Regions from separate parts of the Isoptericola sp. NPDC057191 genome, predicted to be linked through region 2. Evidence: riboswitches for the same ligand, from Rfam matches in the RefSeq annotation. Region 2 holds a riboswitch; the other holds the start of a gene.
What was found. Region 2 has a riboswitch for ZMP and ZTP ahead of glyA (serine hydroxymethyltransferase). Riboswitches for the same ligand answer to the same signal wherever they lie in the genome.

Region 1 (3,488 bases), on a different contig from region 2:
CGTCCCGGTGAGGTACATCGTGACGCCGGCGGCCTGGGCCGCCTCGATCACCTCGGCGTCGCGGATGGACCCGCCCGGCTGCACGACCGCGCGCACGCCGGCGTCGAGCAGCACCTGCAGGCCGTCGGCGAACGGGAAGAACGCGTCGGACGCGGCGACCGCGCCGCGCGCCCGCTCCTGCCCCTCGGCCAGCGTGTTGGCGCGCTCGACGGACAGACGGCAGGAGTCGACGCGGTTGACCTGACCCATGCCGATGCCGACGGCGGCGCCGTCCGCGGCGAGCAGGATGGCGTTCGACTTCGCGGCGCGCACGGCCTTCCACGCGAAGGCGAGGTCCGCCAGCGTGGCCTCGTCGGCAGCCTCGCCCGCGGCGAGGGTCCAGGAGGCGGGGTCGTCGCCCTCGGCCTGGAACCGGTCGACCTCCTGGACGAGCATGCCGCCGGAGATCGGGCGGTTCTCCGCAGCGGCGCGCGGCGGGGTGTCGACCACGAGCAGGCGCAGGTTCTTCTTGGCCTGGAGGATCTCGAGGGCCTCGGGCTCGAAGCCGGGCGCCACGAGCACCTCGGTGAACACCGGGGCGATCTGCTCGGCCGCGGCCTTCGTGACGACGCGGTTCGCCGCGATCACGCCGCCGTACGCCGACACGGGGTCCGTCGCGTGCGCGCGCGCGTGCGCCTGGGCGACGTCGGCTCCGACGGCGATGCCGCACGGGTTGGCGTGCTTGATGATCGCGACGGCCGGGCCCTCGTGGTCGTGGGCGGCGCGCCACGCGGCGTCGGCGTCGACGTAGTTGTTGTAGCTCATCGCCTTGCCGTGCAGCTGCGTGGCCTGGGCGAGCCCGGTCGCACCGTCGGTCCGCGTGTACAGGGCGGCCTTCTGGTGCGGGTTCTCGCCGTAGCGCAGCACCGCGGCGCGCTCGAAGGCGGCGCCCGCGACGTCGGGCAGGTGCGACTCGACCGCGACCTCGTCGGGCGCGTAGGAGCTCGCGAACCAGGAGGAGACCGCGACGTCGTACTGCGCGGTGTGGGCGAACGCCGCGGCGGCGAGCCGCTTGCGCTGCGCGAACGTGAAGCCGCCGCCCTGCACGGCCGCGACGACGTCGTCGTAGCGGGCCGGGTCGACGACGACCGCGACGCTCGGGTGGTTCTTGGCCGCGGCGCGGACCATGGACGGGCCGCCGATGTCGATCTGCTCGACGACGTCGTCCGGGCCCGCGCCCGACGCGACCGTCGCCGCGAACGGGTAGAGGTTCACGACGACCAGCTCGAAGGTCTCGATGCCGAGGTCGGCGAGCTGGGCGAGGTGGTCGGCCTTGCGGGTGTCGGCCAGGATGCCGGCGTGCACGCGCGGGTGCAGCGTCTTCACGCGGCCCTCGAGGCACTCGGGGAAGCCGGTGAGCTCCTCGACGCGGGTCACGGGGATGCCGGCGTCGGCGATCTTCCCGGCGGTCGAGCCGGTCGAGACGAGCTCGACGCCGGCGGCGTGCAGGGCGGTGGCCAGCTCGACGAGGCCGGTCTTGTCGTAGACGCTCAGCAGCGCGCGCCGCACGGGGCGCTGTGCGTCGTCGGCGAGCTGGACGTCGGGGGCGGACGGTGCTCCGGACATGTGTCTTCTCCTCGGTGCGGGTTCTCGCGGAAAGACCCTCGCACCCAGGCGGGCGGCGCGCATGACGGGACACGTCGGCCGCTCCCCGGTGGTGACCCACCCTCGCCAGTCACGGCCGAGGCCGAGTCTACCGAACGCCGCCGGGCCGGGTCACGGCAGCGCGACCTCGATCCCGAGCAGGCGCCAGGCGCGCTCGGCCATCGCCGCGCGCTCCCCGGCCGGCCTCCGCGTGAGCGCGCCGGCCACGAGCTCGACCCCGAGCATGAGGTCGTCCACCCCGACGTCCTGGGGCACCTGACCCGCCGCGAGCGCCGCCTCGTGGTGGGCGGCGAGCACCGCGGCCACGCGGTCGCGCAGCTCGAGCATGCGGCCGGGCCGGTCCTCGGCCAGCAGGTCGACGACGCCCACGGACTCGATGGCGTGCCGGGTCACGAGCCCGAGCAGGCGGGGCAGGGCGGCGCCGTCGGCGGAGGCGGCCTCCAGCTCGGCGACGTTCTCCTCGACGACGGCGGCCACGAGGGCGACGCGGTCCGGGAAGTGCCGGTAGAGGCTGCCCTGCCCGACCTCGGCGCGGCGGGCGACGGAGCTCAGCGGGGCGGCGGTGCCGGACTCGGCGAAGACCGCGTGCGCCGCCCTCAGGAGCGCGGCCCGGTTGCGTGCGGCGGCCGCGGGCCCGGGGTTGCTCCTGGCGGCAGGGCGAGGGTTGCTCCGTTCGGTGGGCACGGGAATAGACTATCAACCGGACAACATTGTCCGGTTACCTGAAACCCCCTCCGGGGGACCGCCATCAAGGAGAGCACCATGGCCCTGTCCGCATCCTCGACCGTCGGCGAGTGGCTCGACCACCCCGTCGGAGGCCGCATCCTCGGCGCCGTCCTCGAGCAGGCCGGCGCCTCCGCAGAGGCGCTCGCCCCGGCGCGCAGCCTGCCCCTGGAGCAGCTCGTCGCCCTGTCGAACGGCCAGTTCCCGGCCGAGATGGTCGACAGCCTCGTCGCCGCCTACCGCGAGCAGGCGCCCGACGACGCCGACGCGCCAGGCACCGCGTCCGGGAGCACGGCGGGTGCCACGTCCGCGCCGGCCCCGTGGACCGAGCAGGTCACCCCCGGCCGCTTCACCGGCCAGACCGTCGTCGTCACGGGTGCCGCGTCCGGCATCGGCCGGGCGGTCGCCGCCCGCGTGGCGCGCGAGGGCGGCCGCGTGGTCGCCGTCGACCTGGCGAAGGAGAAGCTCGACGAGCTCGCCGCGACCCTGCCGGACGCGGAGGTCGTGACCGTCGCGGGCGACATCACGTCCGCCGCGTCGGTCGAGGAGATCGTGCGCGCGGCGGGCGACCGGGTCGACGCGCTCGCGAACGTCGCCGGGATCATGGACGACATGGGCGCGGTGCACGAGCTCACCGACGCGATGTGGGAGCGGGTGATGCGGGTGAACGTCGACGGCACGATGCGCCTCATGCGCGCCGTCCTGCCCGGGATGCTCGCCGCGGGCCGGGGCCGGATCGTCAACGTCGCCTCGGAGGCGGGGCTGCGCGGGTCGGCCGCGGGCGCCGCGTACACAGCCTCGAAGCACGCCGTCGTCGGCCTGACCAAGTCGTCCGCCGTGATGTACGCCGGCACGGGCGTGCAGGTGAACGCCGTCGCGCCCGGCGGCGTGGCGACCGGCATCCAGGTGCCCGGCCAGGCCGAGTTCGGCGGCGCGCGCCTGGGCCGGTTCATGGGCAACATCCCCGGGATCGCGACGGCGGAGCACCTGGCCGCGTCCATCACGTTCCTGCTGTCGACGGACGCCGTGAACCTCAACGGCGCGATCCTCGCGTCGGACGGCGGCTGGTCGGCGGTCTGACCGACCGAGCTGTCAGACCCAGGTGCGGGCATGCCCTGGCC
Region 2 (4,120 bases):
GATGCCGACCCACAGCTCGTCGTACCACTCGGCGCCGTAGGTGAACGACGCCGGCATCTCCCGCCCGTAGTCCTCGGCGATGTCGAGGAACTCCTGGCGGTTCTTGGGCTTGAGCGTGTCGTCCTCGTCCGCCTCGGCCGCCCACGTCTTCGCCGTGTCGATGCGGTTCGGGATCTGGACGTTGGCGTCGACCAGCGTCTGCTGCGCGGCCTCGTCCGTGGACAGGTAGGTGGCCAGCTTCACGGCGTCCTCGGGCAGGTCGGTCGTGTTCGAGACGCCGATGCCGAGCGAGCCGACCCACGTCGCCGGCTTGCCGGTCTTGCCGACGGGCCAGGGCATGAGGTCGTACTCGAAGTCGAGGTCGTTGTAGACGCTCATGTCCCACGGCCCGACGGGGAAGAACCCGATCTCGCCGGCCATGAAGCGCTGGTAGGTGTCGAGGGTCTGCGCCTGCTCGGGGTTCGGCGTGACGCCGTACTTGGTGGTGAGGTCGGCGATGAACTGGATCGCCTCGGCGAACTCGGGGGTGTCGACGGTGACCTGGGTGTGGTCGGGGTTGGTCCAGTCGCCGCCGTTGCTCCACACGAAGGACTGCGAGTTCCACTGCACGTTGAGGCCGGTGCCCCACTGGTCGGTCTTGCCGTCGCCGTCGGTGTCCTGGGTGAGCTTCTGGCAGATCTTGAGCCACTCGTCCCAGGTCAGGGGCTTGTCCGGGTCGGGACGGTCGATGCCGGCCTTCTTCAGCATGTCGGCGTTGTAGCCGAACGCGAACGGGCCGATGTCCTTGGGCAGGCCGTACAGCTTGCCGTCCGGGGTGCCCTGGGTCTTCCCGTCGAACCGGTAGGAGTCGACGCCGTAGGGCCAGACGTTGTCCAGGTCCACGCCCTGGTCGGCGACCTCGTCCGTGATGTCCATGAGGACGCCGGAGCTGACGTAGGACTGCAGGCTGGCCTGCTCGATGTAGAACACGTCGGGGACCTTGTTGCCCGCGACGGCGGCCTGGAGCTTCTGCGCGTACTGGTCCGCGGAGGTGACGATCATCTTCACCTTGACGCCGGTGTCCTCGGTGAACCGGTCGATGGCCTCCTGGTAGGCCTTCTTCTCGTCGTCGCCACCACGGAACATGAAGGTGAGCGTGTCGTCGTCGGAGCCGCTCCCGCTGCCGGAGCTGCAGGCGGTGACGGTACCGGCGGCCACCACGGCTGTGACGATGCCGGCGATCAGGCGTGACTTCCTCATCACGGGGTCCTCTCGGAGATCCGGGACGCGTCCGGCGCGGCGTCGCCCCGGTGCGTTTACATCGATGAAGAGCCATCGACGGCGCCCAATGTGGCACGCCTCGCGCGTCGGGGTCAAGTGGCCCAGGTCACGCGTCTGCAACGATGAACATGGCACAGGACCGACATGGCACAGGACCGCGGCCGCCCGGCCCGCGCCGACGTAGTCCACACCGCGCCGAGGTAGTTCAGACCGTGCCGAGGTAGTTCAGACCATGCCGAGGTAGTTCAGGCCTCGGCGAGGTAGTCCGGGGTCGTGCCGAGGTAGTTCAGACCGTGCCGAGGTAGTTCGCGGAACCTGGTATCCCGCGCTACCTCGCCGAGCTCTCGACTACCTCGGCAGGTTCGGGACTACCTCGGCGCGGGTCCGACTACCTCGGCAGGTTCGCGACTACCTCGGCGAGGGTGGAACTACCTCGGCGGGAGTCCGACTCCCTCGCGGTCGGCAGGGGACCGGGCCGATCGGATCGGCTAGGATCGCGAGGGTCGCGACTGGCGTACAGGTGGATCACCACCGGGGAGCGACGCGCTGTGCAGACGACGGGTCGTTCGCCTGGGCCCGGTCGCTCGATTGACATGATGGTCCGGCACCCTGACGGGGAGCCAGGCCCGTCCGACCGCCGTCCGACACAGCAGGAGAACGCCTGATGAGCACTCCCGACCCCACGTTCAACGCGCCCCTGGCCGAGCTCGACCCGGAGATCGCGGCCGTCCTCGACGGGGAGCTGGCCCGCCAGCGCGACACCCTCGAGATGATCGCCAGCGAGAACTTCGTCCCGCGTGCCGTGCTGCAGGCGCAGGGCTCCGTCCTGACGAACAAGTACGCCGAGGGCTACCCCGGCCGCCGCTACTACGGCGGCTGCGAGCAGGTCGACATCGCGGAGAACCTCGCGATCGCCCGCGCCAAGGACCTGTTCGGCGCCGAGGCCGCCAACGTGCAGCCGCACTCCGGCGCGCAGGCCAACGCGGCCGTGCTGCACGCCCTCATCAACGCCGGCGACAAGATCCTCGGCCTGGAGCTGGCGCACGGCGGCCACCTCACGCACGGCATGAAGATCAACTTCTCCGGCAAGCTGTACGACGTCGGCGCCTACGGCGTGGACCCGCAGTCGTACCGCATCGAGATGGACGAGGTGCGCAAGCGTGCCCTCGAGCACCGCCCGGACGTCATCATCGCCGGCTGGTCCGCGTACCCGCGCCAGCTCGACTTCGCCGCGTTCCGCGAGGTCGCGGACGAGGTCGGCGCCAAGCTGTGGGTGGACATGGCGCACTTCGCCGGCCTGGTGGCCGCCGGGCTGCACCCCAGCCCCGTGCCTCACGCCGACGTCGTCAGCTCCACGGTGCACAAGACCATCGGTGGCCCCCGCTCCGGCTTCATCCTGAGCAAGGAGGAGCACGCCAAGAAGATCAACTCGGCCGTGTTCCCGGGTCAGCAGGGCGGCCCGCTCATGCACGTGATCGCGGCCAAGGCCGTGGCGTTCAAGGTCGCGGGCACGGACGCCTTCAAGGACCGCCAGGAGCGCACGCTGCGCGGCGCGCGGATCATCGCCGAGCGTCTGTCCCAGGCGGACGTCGCGGAGCAGGGCGTCTCCGTCCTCACCGGCGGCACGGACGTGCACCTGGTGCTGGTGGACCTGCGGCACTCGTCGCTCGACGGCCAGCAGGCGGAGGACCTCCTGCACGACGCCGGCATCACCGTGAACCGGAACGCCGTGCCGTTCGACCCGCGCCCGCCGCGCGTGACCTCGGGCCTGCGGATCGGCACCCCCGCGCTCGCCACCCGCGGGTTCGGCGACGCCGAGTTCACCGAGGTCGCGGACATCATCGCCGTCGCCCTGCGCGACGGCGCCTCCGCCGACGTCGACGCCCTCGCCGCACGCGTCGCGAAGCTCACGGCCGACTTCCCGCTCTATCCCGGGCTGTCCCAGTGACCGCGCGGCTGCTGCCGGGCAAGCCGGTCGCCGAGGCCGTCTTCGAGGACCTCGGGCCGCGGATCGACGCGCTCGTCGCCGCCGGGCACCGGCCCGGCCTGGGCACGATCCTCGTCGGGGACGACTCGGCGAGCGCCGGCTACATCCGGATGAAGATGGACAAGGCGACCGAGCTCGGGTTCACCTCCCCGCACATCCACCTGCCGCAGGACGCCACCCAGGCGGACGTCCTCGCGGCGGTGCGGGAGATGAACGACGCCGACGACGTCGACTCGGTCCTCATCCAGAATCCCGCGCCGCCGCAGATCGACTTCGACGCGGCCATGCTCGCGCTGGACCCGGACAAGGACGTCGACGGGCTGCACCCCGTGAACATGGGCCGGCTCGCGCTGGGCATGCCCGGACCCGTGCCGGCCACGCCGGCCGGCATCGAGGCCCTGCTCGCGCACTACGAGATCCCGGTCGCGGGGCGCGAGGTGTGCATCCTCGGGCGCGGGACGACGCTCGGCCGTCCGCTGGCGCTGCTGCTCTCGCAGAAGCGCCCGACGGCGAACGCCGCGGTCACGGTCGTGCACACGGGCGTCCCGGACTGGCCCGAGTACACGCGGCGCGCGGAGATCGTCATCGCGGCCGCCGGCGTCCCGGGCATCCTGCAGCCCGAGCACCTCTCGCCGGGAGTGACCGTCGTCGGCGGTGGCGTCCGCTACGAGGGTCGCCGGCTGCTGCCGGACGTGGACGAGTCGTGCGCAGAGGTCGCCGGGGCGATCACGCCGCGCGTCGGCGGCGTCGGCCCGACGACGATCGCCATGCTGTTCCGGAACGCGGTCGAGGCCGCCGAACGAGCGGCCGCCTGACGCACGCACCGTGCGACGTGGTGCCCAGCCCGGCAACGAGCGTGCTGACTTGCTCCTC

Region 1: it holds a riboswitch for ZMP and ZTP, as region 2 does, so the genes downstream of both, purH (bifunctional phosphoribosylaminoimidazolecarboxamide formyltransferase/IMP cyclohydrolase) here and glyA (serine hydroxymethyltransferase) in region 2, are expected to answer to the same signal.

Annotation. Positions count from the first base shown of each region.
Region 1 covers NZ_JBHUWC010000274.1:30-3,517, reverse strand. Annotated here, with positions in the region: gene purH (bifunctional phosphoribosylaminoimidazolecarboxamide formyltransferase/IMP cyclohydrolase) at 1-1,605, opposite strand, end outside; ZMP/ZTP riboswitch at 1,641-1,728, opposite strand; gene ACFT55_RS19645 (TetR/AcrR family transcriptional regulator) at 1,756-2,328, opposite strand; gene ACFT55_RS19640 (SDR family NAD(P)-dependent oxidoreductase) at 2,407-3,447, shown strand.
Region 2 covers NZ_JBHUWC010000251.1:24-4,143, reverse strand. Annotated here, with positions in the region: gene ACFT55_RS19240 (ABC transporter substrate-binding protein) at 1-1,239, opposite strand, end outside; ZMP/ZTP riboswitch at 1,756-1,843, shown strand; gene glyA (serine hydroxymethyltransferase) at 1,925-3,208, shown strand; gene ACFT55_RS19230 (bifunctional 5,10-methylenetetrahydrofolate dehydrogenase/5,10-methenyltetrahydrofolate cyclohydrolase) at 3,205-4,062, shown strand.